Regions from separate parts of the Glutamicibacter sp. BSL13 genome, predicted to be linked through region 2. Evidence: riboswitches for the same ligand, from Rfam matches in the RefSeq annotation. Region 2 holds a riboswitch; each other region holds the start of a gene.
The links. Region 2 has a riboswitch for thiamine pyrophosphate ahead of RCJ92_RS04000 (3-oxoacyl-ACP reductase). Riboswitches for the same ligand answer to the same signal wherever they lie in the genome.

Region 1 (5,232 bases), on a different contig from region 2:
TGGGGCGTGCAGCTGCTGACCGCACCGGTCTCCGCGCACATGATTGGCCGTTCCGGGTACCGCACCAAGCACGTGAAGCGCGAAACGCTGTACAGCGACGAACTGCGCACCGTGGTGGAGAACGCCAGCCGCCAGAACAAGGACTAGCGCCACTGCCGGCACCACGAACAAGGGCCTCGAAGCACCGCATCACGGTGCTCCGAGGCCCTGCCTGTCCACGGCGCAAACGCCGGGGAACTACTTGTTCAGCTTGGCCAGCGCCTTGCGGGTGCCGCGGTCGGTGAGGACCTGGATGATTGCGGCCACCACGGAGGAGAAGACGGCGAACGCCAGGGCCTGGCGCATCGAGGCTTCGGCTTCGGCTTCCTGGCCGTGGCGCGGGGCGTCATTGCCGGTGAATCCCTTCCACAAGCGGTCCACCAGCTTGCTGCCGACAAACCCGGCTCCCAGGGAAATGCCGGTGGCGAGCAGCTTCATCATTGGTTTCATTCTTCGCGCTCCTGTTCGCATGGGGACTTCTCTTTCTATCGAAAGCATATCCTGAGCTATGGTGGCATCGCAGACATGGCATCGGGTGATCCACGGATCGCCGGCGCAATCTGCTGACAAGAAACGACAGGGGAGCGTCATACCGTCCCCGAGGCTCACCGCGCAGCAAACGCCGGTGGCCGGGACCGGTGGAAGACGCTGAGAGTGCGATAGATCGCAGACCCTCGAACCTGCTCCGGCTAGTACCGGCGAAGGAAGTCGAGAATCTCAGATGTGCGGCAGGGACAGCTCCCTGCGCATCCGCATGTGCTCCCCTCCTGAACCAGGAGGATGGAAGAAAATGGCAACAACCAAGCGAACCGGCGGCACCTCATGGAAGGTCGCGGACATCGTGATCGCCTCGGTCATCGCCGTGGCCTCGGGCGTGGTGTTCTGGGCGTGGAGCGCCAGTTACGGTTTCGTGACGCTGGCCTTCGCCGCGTTCCCGCCGGCCAGCGCGCTGCTCTCGGGCATGTGGCTGTTCCCCGCGGTCCTCGGGGCGCTGATCATTCGCAAGCCCGGTGCGGCACTGTACTGCGAACTGCTGGCCGCCATCATCGAGGCCCTGCTGGGCACCCACTGGGGACTGACGGTGCTGGTCTCCGGGCTGCTGCAGGGGCTGGGCGCCGAGCTGGTGTTCGCGCTCTTGCGTTACCGGGTGTGGAACCTGTCCGCCGCCATGCTGGCCGGTTTCTGCTCCGGCTTCCTCAGCGCCCTCAACGGTGCCTACATCACCGCCCACTTCGTGCACTATACCCCCGGGATGAAGCTGTTTCATGTGGCGGCGATGAGCGTCTCCGGGTTGCTGATCGCCGGGATCTGCTCGTTCTTCCTCACCCGCATGCTGGCCAACACCGGTGCCTTGGCCTCCCTGCCCAGCCGCCGGGCCCACCGGGAACCGGTGCTCACCCGCTCCCGCTAGGCGGCGCCTGGCCGCGGGAGCAAGAGCAATATGACGTCCGCCTCAAACCGGTCGCCGGTGCGGGTTCTGCCCGACCGGCATCCTGGGGTATGGTGGCAACGCAGACATAAACCGACAGGGGAGCGTCATACCAGCCCGCTGCCGTGCCGCCAGGCGCGTCACGGCAGGCGTAAGGGTAAAAGACGCTGAGAGTGCGATAGATCGCAGACCCTCGAACCTGCCCCGGCTAGTACCGGCGAAGGAAGTCGAGAATCTCAGGTATGCCCCCGGGGACGCGCCCCGGTTCGCATACATGCTCCCCTCCTGATTCAGGAGGATATTCAAGTGACAACAACACCGTTGCGGGCCAGCAGCTCGTGGAAGGTCGCCGACATCGTCGTCGCCTCGGTGATCGCCGTGGCTTCGGGCGTGGTGTTCTGGGGCTGGAACGCCGGTTACGGCTTCATTTCCCTGGCCTTTGTGGCCTTCCCGCCGGCTAGCGCCTTCGTGGCCGGGATGTGGCTCTTCCCGGCAGTGCTCGGGGCCCTGATCATCCGCAAGCCCGGCGCCGCCCTGTACTGTGAACTGCTGGCCGCGGTGATCTCCGCGCTGCTGGGCTCGCAGTGGGGCATCACCGTGCTGGTTTCCGGCATTGTCCAGGGGCTGGGCGCCGAGGTGGTGTTCGCGCTCTTCCGCTACCGGGTGTGGAGCCTTGGGGTGGCGATGCTGGCGGGGTTGGGCGCCGGACTGTTCGGTGCGCTAAGCGAGGCCTACCTGATGGCCTACTACGCGGAATACACCGCGAGCATGAAGCTTTTCCACGTGGCGGCGATGAGCCTCTCCGGCCTGGTGATTGCCGGCATCCTGTCCTACTTCGCCACCCGCGCGCTGGCGGCCACCGGGGCGCTTTCCGCGCTGCCCAGCCGCAGGGCGAACCGCGAACCGGTCTTTGGGCGGGCGAAGCAATGACCGCCGGCATCACGAACCACGCCGCGCTGCCCCAGCTGGAATCCGGTGCCCTGTCCGTGAGCGCGCGCGGGTTCGGCTGGAAGCACGCCGACCGGCAGCAACCGGCCCTGCACGCCCTGGATCTGGAGATTCCGGCCGGGCAGCGGGTGCTGCTGCTGGGACCCAGCGGCGCGGGCAAATCCACGCTGCTGCACGCCATGGCCGGGGTCCTGGATGTTACCGAGCTGGCCGGGTGCACCGGGCAGCTGCTGGTGGGGGAGCAGGACGCGTTCGGGCCGCGCCAGGGTGTGGGCCTGATGCAGCAGGACCCGGAAACCCAGATCGTGCAGGCCCGGGTGGAAGACGACGTGGCCTTCGGGGCGGAAAACCTCGGGGTGGACCCGCAGGAGATTTCCCGGCGCATTCCCCTGGCACTGGAGGCGGTCGGGTTGGGCCAGCTGGCGCCGGAACACCCCACCCAGCAGCTGTCCGGGGGACAGAAGCAGCGCCTGGCCCTGGCCGGGATCCTGGCCATGCGCCCGGGGCTGATGCTGCTGGATGAACCCACCGCCAACATTGACCCGGAGGGCGCGTTGGGGGTACGCGACGCGGTGCTCAACGCCGCCGAGCGCACGGCAGCGACCCTGATCGTGGTCGAGCACCGGGTGGAGACCTGGGTGGAACACGTGGACCGGGTGCTGGTGCTGGAGCCCGGCGGCGGGATCAGCCATGACGTGGCCCCGCAGGCGCTGCTGAGCGACCAGCCGCTGCGCCGGGAGCTGGCCGAGGCCGGGATCTGGGTGCCCGGCTACGTCCCGCACACCCGTACCCCACGCACCAGTCCGGGCGGTGGCCTGTTGCGGGCCAACGCGCTGCAGGCCAGGCGTTCAAAGAAGGCCCCGTTGACCGCGGCGGTGGACCTGGAACTGCCCGCCGGCGGCGCACTGGTGATCCGCGGCGCGAACGGGGTGGGCAAGTCGACCCTGGCGCTGACCCTGGGCGGGCTGCTGGAGCCGGCCAGCGGCCGGCTGCACGCCACTGAACTGTTGGCCGGTGAGGCGGGGGACAAGCCATTCCTCTGGCGGGCCGGGCAGTTGGTGGCCCGCATCGGCACGGTCTTCCAGGAGCCCGAACACCAGTTTGTCACCCAGAGCGTTGCCGACGAACTGGCCTACGGGCCGCGCCGGGCGAAGGGGGAACGGGATGGGCAGGACGGCACCGGGCTTGATGAACAGCAGATCGCCGAACGCACCGCCGCGCTGCTGACCCGGCTGCGGTTGGACCACCTGGCCGAGGCGAACCCGTACACGCTTTCCGGCGGGGAGAAGCGCCGGCTCTCGGTGGCCACGGTGTTGGCCGCCAGCCCGGATGTGCTGATCCTGGATGAGCCGACCTTCGGGCAGGACGCGAACACCTGGCGGGAGGTGGCCGAGCTGCTCATCGAGGTGATCGAGCAGGGCACCGCCGTGATCGCGGTGACCCATGACGGGCACTTCGCCCGGGCGTTGGGCGCCCGGGAACTTGAGCTGCAGGCCCCCGCCCCGCGGGCCGAGGCCCCCGGGCCGGACCCGCTGCTGGGATCCGCGGTGGGCGACAGCTGGCTGGCCCGGCGCAACCCGCTGGCGAAGCTGGCGGCGATCGTGGCCACCACCATCCCGCTGGTGGCCACCATTGACTGGGTCTCGGGCCTGGTGGTGATCACCGCGACCCTGCTGATGCTGCCGCTGGCGCGGCTGAGCATCCCACGTTTCCTGCTGCGCGCCTGGCCGCTGCTGCTGGCCGGGCTGACCGCCGCCTGGGGGATCAGCCTGGTCGGGGAGGATTCCGGGGCGCTGCTGCTGGACCTGGGGGTCTTCACCATCACCGAGGGCTCCCTGGCCGGCGGCATCGCCACCGGCATGCGCGCCATGGCGATGGCCGTGCCGATGGTGCTGCTGCTGAGCACCACCAACCCCTCCGACCTGGGCTCGGCCCTGTCCCAGCAGCTGCGCGTGCCGCACCGCTTCGTGCTCGGGGCGCTGGCCGGAATGCGGCTGCTGGGCCTGCTGGTGGAGGAGTTCACCACCTTGACCCTGGCCCGCCGGGCACGCGGGGTGGGGAACTTCGGGTCCCCGGCCCAGCGCCTGCGCGCGAACCTGGGGCAGGTGCTGGCCCTGCTGGTGCAGGCGATCCGCCGGGCCGGGCGACTGGCCATCACCATGGAAGCCAAGGGCTTCGGCGCCGGGCGGCGCAGCTGGTTGCGCACCCCGGACTTCGGGGGGCGTGACGTGCTGGTGATCGGTGCCGGGCTCGGGGTGGGGGCGCTGGCGGTGGCCGCCGCCGTGCTGGCCGGGACCTGGAGCCTGGTCTGGGGATAGCGCACCAAAAACGGGGGGAGCAGTCCATGGACTGCTCCCCCCGTTTTTGCGTGCTCGGTTAGGCCAGGTGATCGGCCAGTTCGCTCAGCTCCGCGTGCAGTTCGGCGTCGAAGCGCAGCGGCTTGGCGTCCAGCGAATTCACCGGGGTGAGCAGGCGCACCGAGGAAACCAGCCACAGTACGTCGGCCTGGTAGAGGTCCTCGGGACGCAGCGGACCATACCCCAACTCCCAGCCGGCCTCCGCGGCGGCAGCGAAGATCGCCGCCTGGGTGGTGCCCGGCAGGATCCCGGTTTCCAGCAGCGGGGTGAGCAGGCGCTTGGTCTGCCCATCTCGCTGGGCCATCAGCACGGTGGATGTCGGGCCCTCCAGCACCGCACCGTCGGAGGAGGTGAAGATGACATCATGGGCACCGTGGGCCCGCGCATAGCGCAGGGCCGCCATGTTCACCGCGTAGGACAGCGTCTTGGCTCCCATCAGCAGCCAGGGCGCGCGTTCGG
Region 2 (5,232 bases):
GCCCAAGCGCGGTGGGCCGGGCCAGTGCGGCACCGCCACCCGATACCCGCGCATGATTCGAAAGGAGCCGGCAGATGTCGAAGCACCAGAGGCAGAAGTACCCGCGCCCCGGACGAGGCGAGGGGGCTCCGGGCGGCGCGGATCTGTTCGTCCTGCAGGTGCTTGAGCGCGCCGAGCAGGCCGGGGCGAAGGCCGGGCGCAAAGCGGTGAGGAAGGCCCTGAAGTACGCCGACACCCCTGGCTTCGAGTTGAGTCCAGAGCAGCGGGAGCAGCTTAGGGCGGCCGCCGCACGTGCCGGGGCCGCCGCGGCCCTGCTCGAAGCCCGCAACTTGCTGCACGGGTCCGCGCTCCACGCACCCCACAGTGAAGGGGAGCCCGCCGAGGCGCCGGTCGCCACCGCCCCCGAATCCGACCAGCCCCGTGTGGCGCCGGCGCAGGGCAAGGGCCAGCACGTGCTGGAGATCCGCCGGAGCGAGCAGTTGAGCCCGCAAATGCTCCGGATCATCGCCGGAGCACCACAGCTGGACGGTTTCCAGCCCAACACGAAGGCCGACCAATATGTGAAGGTCTACTTCGCCGACCCCCAGCTGGGCCTTGAACCGCCCTATGACATTAAGGCGCTGCGGCAGCACCTGCCCCGCCACCTGGTGCCCCGCTCCCGCTCCTACACCATCCGGTGGGTGGACCGCGCCGCGCAGGAACTGGCCATCGACTTCGTGCTGCATGATCAACCCGGTTCGGCCGGGGAGTGGGCGCAGGCCGCGCGCCCCGGGGACCGGCTGGTGATCTCGGCGGCCCGCGGCAAGTTCAGCCCGGACCCGGACTCGCGGTACTTCGTCCTCGGCGCCGATGAAACCGCGATCCCAGCGGTGTCCCGCGCCCTTGCCGCCCTGCCCGAGACGGCGCAGGGCGTGGCCCTGCTGGAGGTGGCCGGGCCGCAGGGCGAACTGCAGATCCCCCACCCTGCGGGAGTGGAGCTGCGCTGGCTGCACCGCAATGGACAGCCTCCGGGCACCACCGACCTGCTGGCCGAAGCTTTCCTAAAGCTGCCCACTCCCCCGCCACAGAGCACGGTGATCGCCCACGGCGAGCGCTCTGCCGCCAAGGCGATCTCCCGCATCGTCGCTGGCTGGGGCCTGGACAAGAAGCGGGTGCACGTCTCCTCCTACTGGACGCTACGGACCCGATCGCGTTGAACCGGCCCCGGCCGCTATCTGGGCTGGTTAGCTTCTTCGCGGGGCCAGGACGATGCGGGCAGGCCCAGTCCCAGATGCCCGCGCAGGGTCGAGGAGGAGTACGCGGTGCGGAAAAGTCCCCTGCGCTGCAGTTCGGGGATCACCAGGTCCACGAAATCCTCGATGCCGGCGGGCAGAGTGGGCGGCATCAGGTTGAAGCCGTCCGCCGCCCCGCAGTCCAGCCACTGCTCCATCTCATCGGCAATGGACTGCGGGGTACCGATCATGGTGGCGTGTCCGCCTCCGGCGGCCAGCAGCCCCAGCAGTTCGCGCACCGTGGGCTGGTGCACGGCGATCAGCCGCTGGATCGTGGCATAGCGTCCCTTCGGTCCGGTGAAGCTGTGCAGTGGCGGCAGTTCGGGCACCGGGGCATCCAGGTCCCACCCGGAGGTGTCCTGCTGCACGAAGACGCCCAGCTGCTTAAGCGCGTCACCGGTGGGCAGCAGCTCGTTCAGCCGGCGCTGCTTGGCCCGGGCTTCCTCATGCGTGCGCCCCACGTAGGTCACCAGCCCCGGCATGATCGCCACCGCTTCCGGGTCGCGTCCGGCCGCGGCGATCCGGGAGCGCAGGTCGGTACCGTACTCCAGGGCCATCTGCCGATCGGCAGCCACCGCGTACACGGCCTCGGCATATTTCGCGGCCAGCTCCCGACCCTGCGGGGAGGAGCCGGCCTGGAACAACACCGGGGCCCACTGCGGGCCGCCGGGAACGTTCAGGGGGCCACGCACCGTGAAGTGCTCCCCCACGTGTTCGATGGGCTGCAGAAGTTCCGGGTTGGCGAAGTCCCCGTCCCGGCTGGCCTGTATGGCCTGGGCCGGGAAGGAATCCCACAGTCGGCGCACCACCTGAATGAACTCATCGGCTCGCGCATATCGGGTGTCATGGTCCCCCAGCCCGGGCATCGAATGGTTCTGCGCCTCGGCATCCCACATGCTGGTGACCACGTTGACCCCGGCCCGCCCGCCGGAGAGGTGGTTCAGGCTGGCCAGCATTCTGGCGGCATGGAATGGGGAGTAGAAGCTGGAGGAGACAGTACACACCAAGCCAATGTGCTCGGTGTGCTGGCTCAACGCCGAGAGCAGGGTCAGCGGCTCGTAGAACCAGGTGGGTCCGGCCTTTGCGGCCTGCGGGGAGACGGATTGGCCGTCGGCCAGGAACACCGCGTCCAGCAGCCCGCGCTCTGCGGTCTGCGCCAGCTGCGTGTAGTACCTGGTGTCGCCCAGGCGTTCGGCAGCGGAGTCCGGGTCTCGCCAGGCAGCCTGGTGGTGGCCGGCACCGTAGATGAACAGGTTCAGTTTCAATTGCTTGGGGCTCATCCCTTGACCAGTCCCCCATCCACGATCAGGTTCTGTCCGGTCACGCCGCGGGCCCAGGGGGAGGCGAAGAACAGGACGGCGTCCGCCAGTTCGGCCGGGCTGGTGACCTTGCGCAGCGGTGTGCCGGAGGCGATGAAGTCAAAGACCTCTTCCGGGGTGGCCGCGGAGGCGTCGGTCGTGCGCAGCAGTCCGCCCGAGACCATGTTCACGGTGATCCCCTCGGGTCCCAGGTCATCGGCGAAGGTGCGGGTCAGCGACAGCAGTGCCGCCTTGGTGGCCGTGTAGTCGTGGTACGGGACCACCGGATGCTGGAAGAGGTTCGTGCCGATATTGATGATCCGTCCAAAACCGGCTTTGCGCATGTTCGGCAGCACGGCCTGGATTGCGGCGACCGGGGCCAGCACCGACCCGGTGAACTGTTTGCTCAAATCGGCCGCGCTGAGTTCGCCAGCCTTGGGCCGGGCGTCCCCGTTGAAGGAGAAGTCGACCAGCGCGTTGTTGACCAGCGTGGTCAGCGGCTTGCCGAAGTGCTCTTCGGCCTGGCGGACCAGGTTTTTCAGCTGCCCGGCTTCACGCACATCAGCCTGTACGGCCAGGGCCTGTTCGGGGTAGCGGGCAGCCAGATCGTTGGCGGCCTGCCCCGAGGAGTGGTAGTTGAGGACCACGTTCGCTCCGGCGTCCAGGAAGGCGGTGCTGATGGCCGCGCCCAGCCCGCGCGCGGCCCCGGTGACCAACACCTGCTGCTCTGCCAGGGGCAGAGCACTGTTGCTGGTTTCGACGGTGGTGGTTTGTGTATTCATGGTGTTCGAACTCCTTGAATGTGGGTCAAGGCGAACGGAACCCGGTGTGGATACGCCGCAGCCACTCAAAGGTGCGGGGCATCGTGGAATCCAGGACATTCCCTTCGCCAGTACTAACTGGTGCAGGTTCGACGGGTGTTTTCTCAGCCGCTGCGGCGGCACCCCGTGTCACTAAGCCCATTCCTACCACATCCAGCGACCAGGCGCCGACTTGGAGACTTTTTGACCCGGACAATGCCAAGGCCGCGCCGTTGCCGTTACGAAAACGGACGGGACCGGACTCCTTGTCGCTTTGCCGGAACCGGCCTACGGTGAGGATATGGACACGGTAAATGACAAGGGCAAGGACCCCTACGCACCAGAAAACATCGACACCGGCGAAGTGTCACCCGAGCAGCTGAAGAAGTGGCGTGATGAGGGCGGGGCATCGCACACCCGTCCGGGCCAGGACGAGGATCCGGGAACCGCGACCAACTAGCGCGGTCTGCGTCACGGACACCACATAAAGGTGCCCCGGCGGTTCGGGCGATAGTGTCGCCCCGAAGCGATAAGGTGCTGGCTGTACACCACAGGCAGCACCTTATTTTTGGTGCGCCCACTGCATCGAAGGGAACCTTCTACCGCATGCGCAGCCCGCGTCGTTTCATCACCCTGGCCCTCTTGCTTGGCTCACTGTCACTGACCTCATGCTCGGCCGGGACGCTCAGCGATTTCAACCCCGACGCCGCTCCAGGGCAAACGCAGTCACAAGCCCCCTCCACCGGCGGCCCCATCACCGAAGAGCAAAGCCTTGAGTTCGCAGAATCGCTGGCGTTGCTTGAGGAAATCGACGTCAAGGGCCGCGCCCCGAAGACCGGGTACTCGCGCGAGGAATTCAGCAAGGGCTGGAAGGACCCCGACCGCAACGGGTGCGACGCGCGCAATGACATTCTCGCCCGGGACCTGAAGGACGTGGAATACCGGGAGGGACGCATTGAATGCGTGGTGCTCAGCGGCGTACTTGATGACCCCTACACCGGCAAGAGCATCTCCTTTGTGCGCGGGCAGGGAACCAGCAGCGCGGTGCAGATCGACCATGTGGTGGCGCTTTCGGATGCCTGGCAGAAGGGCGCCCAGCAGTGGGACGCCGAAACCCGCCTGAACTTTGCCAACGACCCGCTGAACCTGATGGCTGTGGATGGCCCGACCAATGCATCCAAGGGCGACAAGGACGCGGCAACGTGGCTGCCGCCCAACCGCTCCTTCCGGTGCAGCTACGTTTCCCGTCAGACGCAGGTGAAGGCGAAATATGACGCGTGGATGACAAAGGCCGAACAGGCGGCCATTGAGAAGATCCTGCGCAGCTGCCTCTAACCGCGCACACCCCCGGCTCACGGCGGTGAACCGGTTTTTCCTAGGTTTACCCTGCTCCCCGAGGCGCCGCTTCATCCCACTGCGGTAGGTGAGCAGGCACATCTAGTCCTTTCGGAGGATTCCTTCGGACAACCATTTGTGCAATTATTGTAATTACAGTCATTGGTTTTTCACGGGACAGCGTGGTCTACGGAACAAGGGATGCGTGATGCGGAGATGAAGATGCGGCTTCTGGGGGTTGCGCTTTTGGTGTGCGGTGCCGCGGTCTTCATCTTTGCCCTCAACGTCCAGCATCGTGAGTTGGCCTACGGCCTGCTTACCGGGGCATACCTGCTCTTCGTGCTGGCCGTATGCACGCTGGTCGGACGAATCGTGGGAGCCTCGCGGGTGGGGCCACCCAGCGGCGAATGATCCGCATGCCCCCGTTGCGGATCTGCACCGAAGCCGGCCACGATCACACGGTGAACGTGAAAGATCTGCTTGATAGTCAAACTATGGCGCGGATTTCGCGATGAGAGCCGCCCAGGC
Region 3 (5,232 bases), on a different contig from region 2:
ACCCCGGGCAGCGTCAGGTGCCGGGAGTAGCGGGCCAGCTGGTCCGGCGTCAGTTCGGGGCCCGGGGCCACCAGCGGTTCCAACGGGCTCATGAGAACTGTCCCGCCAGGCTTTGCATGGTGCCCTCGACCGGGGAGGAGGCCAGGGCCAAGTCCCGTTTGGGGATGCGCCCGGCCAGCCGGGCGGCCCGTCCGGCGCTGACCGCGTCCCGCATGGCCGTGGCCATCAGCGGGGCGTTGTGCGCCCGGGTTACCGCGCTGGCCAGCAGCACCGCCTCACAGCCCAGTTCCATGGCCAGGGCCGCGTCCGAGGCGGTGCCCACCCCGGCATCCAGGATCACCGGGACGCTGGCCCGGTTCACGATGGTGGCGATGTTGTGCGGGTTCAGGATGCCCAGCCCGGAACCGATCGGGGCGCCGGCCGGCATGATCGCCGCGACTCCCACATCATCCAGTCGCTGGGCCAGGGCCGGGTCGTCATTGGTGTAGGCAAAGACCTGGAACCCGTCGGCCACCAGCTGTTCGGCGGCGGTAAACAGTTCGATCGGATCCGGCAGCAGGGTGTGCTCGTCGGCGATCACCTCCAGCTTGATCCAGTCCGTTTCCAGGGCCTCGCGCGCCAGCCTGGCGGTGAGCACCGCATCGCGGGCGGTGTAGCAGCCGGCGGTGTTCGGCAACGTCAGCACGCCCAGGCGCTGGAGCATGGCGAACACCGAATCCCCACCGGCTGCGGCATAGTGCCTGATGGCCACGGTGGTGACCTCGGTGCCCGAGGCGACCAGGGCCTCTTCCAGGGTGCTTAGGGAGGTCGCTCCCCCGGTGCCCATCACCAGGCGGGAGCGCAGTTGTGCCCCGGCAATGCTGAAGACATCTTCGGGCGTGTGGGGTGCTTCGTTGCTCTGGGTCATCTTCCTCATCCTCCCTGTGCGGCGGTGACCAGGTCTATGCGCGCCCCGGGCGCCACCGTGTGGCTGGCCCAGGCGCTGCGCGGAATTACGTCCCCGTCGATGGCGAGGGCGATTCCCAGCCGGGAGCCGTCCACGGCCAGGCCTTGTTCGTTGATGAGCTTTTTGGTGTGCCCGGCGACGATGTCACGCACGGTGGCCCCGTCGGGCAGGTTCAGTCTCTGGCCGTTGAGCTGCACCTCGATCTCGGTGATTTCAGGCATTGCGTCTCGTGCCTCTCTTTCTGGTTGCTTTGGCTTTGTCTGGTGGCGCTCACCGGGGTGGCGGGCGGCGCCGGATGTCTGGGGTTGCCCGGGTTCGGGGCCGGCTGCGCGGCGGACAGGACCGCCTGATCGGGTGACCGGGATCAGTGGCTGGTGCTGCTGGCCGCGACCGGAAAGCGGTGCAGCCCCAACAGCCCACGGTGCGTCCCCGGGTCGGCGCCCAGCAGCAGGTCACTGGCGATCCGGGCGCCCAGGGGTGCCAGCAGGACGCCGTGGCGGAAGAACCCGTTGCTCACCACCGTGTGCGCGTCCACCCGGTCGATGATGGGCCGGTCATCGGGGGTGCCGGGCCGGGGCCGGGCGATCACCTCACGCAGGGAGGCGTCCATGATCCCGGGCACCAGGCGCCGGGCATCATCCAGCAGGGTGTACAGCGCCTCCACACTGACCAGGTCGTTGCCGTCCTCGCGGCTGCTGGCGCCAAGCACGATGCTGCCGTCGCTGCGCGGCACCAGGTACACGTTGCGCCGGTGCACCACCCCGCGCACCGTGTGGGTGAGCAGCGGGTGTAGGTGGGCCGGCAAGTGCAGGCGCAGGATGTCGCCGTGCACCGCCCGCAACGGCAGCCGCGGGGTGCCGGGCACCTGTCCCAGGCCCGTGGCCAGCAGCACCTGGTCCGCCTCCAGCACCCGCCCGGTCTGGGTGTGCACCCGCGCCGTGGCGCCGCAGTGCTCCACTTCGCTGACCTGCTCCCGGATCAGGTCCTGCCCAAAATGCTCGATGAGGATGCCGGTCAGCGAGCGCGGATCGACCTGGTGGTCCTCGGGGAATACCAGGGCTCCGGCGATGTTCCCGGCCAGGGCCGGTTCCCTGCGCCGCGCCTGGGAGCCCAGCAACATTTGGGTGGGCAACCCCAGCCGGTGGCGGACCTCCTCCAGCTCCGCCAGCGCCTGGCGGTCGGCGGCCTCGGCGGCGACGACCATGGTCGGGTTTTGCCGGTACGCCACCGTCGCACCGGTGGCCTGCTGCACGCGCGCCACCAGTTCCGGGTAGAGCTGCGCCGAGTCGGCCATCATCTGGTGCAGCCGGTCCTGTCCCCAGACGATTTCCGCGGCCGGGGCCAGCATGCCCGCCGCCGCATGGCTGGCGCCCCCGGCGGGGTCAGGGTCGCAGAGCGTGACGCGCACCCCGCGGCTGCGCAGTTCAAAAGCGGTACATAGTCCGGCGATCCCGGCACCAACGATCACGACATGCATCAGGGCACTTTCCTTCCTACGGCGGCATGACCCGCATCAGGTGTGGCGGTCGGCACGAAGCCCTCTCAGCCCGGATCAACAGATCGCGCAGGCTCCCGCGGAGTTAGAAGGATTATAGGCATGGTGCAGCTCACAAACACCAATTGCATGACGGCCGGTCCCGCCGGCGGGCCGCCGCACACACAACCCGTGGTTCACTGGGAGGCATGAACGCATCCGGCACCACTCACAACGCGCAGTCCTACCCCCGGCTCCTGGAGCGCAGCGACCCGTTGGCCCAAGAGCTGCTGGCCCTGGAAGAGCAGTTGCTCTCACCAGCGGTCCGGGGGGATGCGCAGCAGCTGGCTGTGCTGCTGCACGAGATGTTTGAGGAGGTGGGGGTCTCGGGCCGGCACTACACGAAGGACGAGATCATCGCGCTGTTGGCCACCCAAACGCGCACCGATAATCCCCCGGCCGCCCTGCACGCCCCGAGCCTGTTGGCCTTGTCCGAGCATCAGGTGCTGCTGCGCTGGCAGAGCACCGGGGTGCGTACCGCCCACCGTAGTTCCCTGTGGCAGTTGGAGCGGGGACGCTGGCAGCTGCTGTACCACCAGGGCACCGCCAGTGCCGTTGGCGCGCAGCAGCAGTCGACCCCGGCGCCACGCCCGGCCCCAGCCCCGGCAGGACTGGAAGCGACGAGGGCGCGTCTGCGCCCGCTGCGCCCCACCGACGCCCCGGCGGTGTTGGCCGCGTTCACCTCGGATGCGCAGATGAAGCGCCAGGGATCGGTAAGAACCCTGGATGAAGCCCACGCCTACATCGACCGGCTGCTGGCGTCCCCGCAGGAGCAGCGCCCCTACGCCATCGACGTGGACGGGACGCTGGTGGGCCTAGTGTGCGCGAGCCTGGACCGGGCCAACACGCTGGGCTGGTTCTGGTACTGGGTGGCCGCCGGATACCGCGGCCGGCAGCTGGCCAGCCGGGCCGCGGCCACCGTGGCTGATCACCTGCTCAGCAGTGGCGGCGTGCACCGGCTGGAACTGGGGGCGCGGGCGAACAATCCCGCGTCCCTGCGGGTGGCCCGGGCCGCTGGCTTCATCCAGGAGGGTGTGGAACGCGAAAAGTTCGTCATGGACGGCACCCGGGTGGATGTGCTGACCTTTGGACGGCTGCGCAGCGACCCGTTCCCGGCCATCGCCGCCCTGGAGCTGGAACCGGCTCCGGGCGAGGCATAGCTGCGCTGTATCCGCGGTTGGCCCCAAGCCGGGGTGCGCGGCCCGGAAAGGCGGGGGCGCCACCGGCATCAGCCGGCGGCGCCCCCCTCGCGTTCCTAGTTTTCGACCCGCGTGCTGGTCACCGGCGTGCCCAATTCCACGGTGCGTGAGACCGTGCAGTACTTGTCGTGTGAAAGCTTGATGATCCGGTCAACCATTCCAGCGGCCTTGCGCCCCTCCTCGGTGTCCGGGAACTTCAGGTCGAAGGACATGGAAATGTCCTTCATGCGGCTGGCCCCATCCTCGGTCACCTTGTATCCGGCGGCCTCCACCTTGAAGGTCTCCGGTTCACTGCGCCGGGTGGTGGCCACATCAACGTCAATTGACGAGCAGCCGGCAATGGCGGCCAGCAGCAATTCGACCGGGCTGAGCAGCCCCTCGCCCTGCCCGAATTCGATGCTGGCTCCGGTTTCGGTGCTGGTGGCGCGGTATTGGCGGCTGGTGGTGCGTTCGACGGTTACCGCACGTAATTCTCGTTTCTCTTCACTCATGACTCCATCCTGCCACTGTCCCCGCTGGGGTCGGAACCGGAAACGGCAAGCCGCAGCACCGTACCGTGGGGTACACCGTCCGTGGTTTCCGCCGGTGCGAACCCCACCGCGCGCAGGAACGCCGCGACGGCATGCTCCGGCTGACCCACCTCGACCTGCAGCTCAAAGCTGAGCGCTTGTGCGTGGCCGATAAGTGCCCGGCCCACGCCACGGCGGCGGTGCTCGTGGTGCACCCAGAGCAGGCAAAGCCGCGCCCCCTCCAGGGCCAGGGATCCAACAACCTGCCCCTCGCGCTCGGCCACCACCACGCGGGCGTTGCCCAGGTAGACGGCCTCCAGCGCCTGGGCCAGCCGATCCATGTCGGCGGCAGAGACCAACTCGCGTCCGGTTGCAGCCGAAGCCCGCCAAATCTCCAACAGCCCCGGCACCTCGTCCACCGTTGCGATCTCGCGTGTACTGATCATCGCTGCCCCTCCTGTTGCTGCCACCGCTTAACTTCTCCCAGCCAGTGCCGTACCGCGCACACCACCGCGGCCGGTTGTTCCACATGGACGTTGTGTCCGGCCCGCTCAATGACGTGGTGGCTCATCATTGGGTAGCGGCGCTGCAAGAGCCGGGCGTCCTGACTGCCCACAATATGGTCTTGCGCGCCGCTGATCACAACGACCGGGACCCTGAGCTGGGTCATGCGCCGCACGGGGACCGGGTCAAGGTCATAGCGCTTGGCCAGGCGCGCCATGGCCCGCAGGTTCGCGGATTCCGTTCCGGGCAGGATCTGGGCGGCGAAGCGCCGCCATGTTGCCTCGTTCTGCAGAACTGTCATGGTCCGAAAGTTTTCACGTGCCGGCAGAGGCAGGCGGGCCAGCAGCTGGGGATCTTCTTCCAGCACGGTGCGTGGCGGCAGGGTGCGCTCTTCGGTGCGCGGAAAGACCACCGGGGCCAGCAGCCCGAGCCCGAGGATGCGCTCCTGCATCCGGTCAGCCAGTTCCTGACAGAGCAGCCCGCCCATTGACTGCCCGAACGCCACGAACCGGCGCCGCCCCAAATGACGGTGTACCCAGT

Region 1: linked by a shared signal. The riboswitch ahead of RCJ92_RS04280 (ECF transporter S component) and the one ahead of RCJ92_RS04000 (3-oxoacyl-ACP reductase) in region 2 are both predicted to bind thiamine pyrophosphate.
Region 3: linked by a shared signal. The riboswitch ahead of thiO (glycine oxidase ThiO) and the one ahead of RCJ92_RS04000 (3-oxoacyl-ACP reductase) in region 2 are both predicted to bind thiamine pyrophosphate.

Annotation. Positions count from the first base shown of each region.
Region 1 is NZ_JAVGCZ010000014.1:29,771-35,002, forward strand. Features, by position in the region: gene mnhG (monovalent cation/H(+) antiporter subunit G) at 1-147, shown strand, start outside; gene RCJ92_RS04270 (DUF4235 domain-containing protein) at 238-480, opposite strand; TPP riboswitch at 608-763, shown strand; gene RCJ92_RS04275 (ECF transporter S component) at 830-1,450, shown strand; TPP riboswitch at 1,557-1,711, shown strand; gene RCJ92_RS04280 (ECF transporter S component) at 1,775-2,398, shown strand; gene RCJ92_RS04285 (ATP-binding cassette domain-containing protein) at 2,395-4,734, shown strand; gene RCJ92_RS04290 (aminodeoxychorismate lyase) at 4,793-5,232, opposite strand, start outside.
Region 2 is NZ_JAVGCZ010000013.1:26,081-31,312, reverse strand. Features, by position in the region: gene RCJ92_RS04010 (siderophore-interacting protein) at 75-1,196, shown strand; gene RCJ92_RS04005 (LLM class flavin-dependent oxidoreductase) at 1,211-2,551, opposite strand; gene RCJ92_RS04000 (3-oxoacyl-ACP reductase) at 2,548-3,351, opposite strand; TPP riboswitch at 3,433-3,527, opposite strand; gene RCJ92_RS03995 (hypothetical protein) at 3,671-3,829, shown strand; gene RCJ92_RS03990 (HNH endonuclease family protein) at 3,976-4,704, shown strand; gene RCJ92_RS03985 (hypothetical protein) at 4,906-5,115, shown strand.
Region 3 is NZ_JAVGCZ010000006.1:28,042-33,273, reverse strand. Features, by position in the region: gene RCJ92_RS01960 (ThiF family adenylyltransferase) at 1-92, opposite strand, end outside; gene RCJ92_RS01955 (thiazole synthase) at 89-907, opposite strand; gene thiS (sulfur carrier protein ThiS) at 913-1,167, opposite strand; gene thiO (glycine oxidase ThiO) at 1,311-2,423, opposite strand; TPP riboswitch at 2,420-2,532, opposite strand; gene RCJ92_RS01940 (GNAT family N-acetyltransferase) at 2,630-3,640, shown strand; gene RCJ92_RS01935 (OsmC family protein) at 3,736-4,170, opposite strand; gene RCJ92_RS01930 (GNAT family N-acetyltransferase) at 4,167-4,634, opposite strand; gene RCJ92_RS01925 (alpha/beta fold hydrolase) at 4,631-5,232, opposite strand, start outside.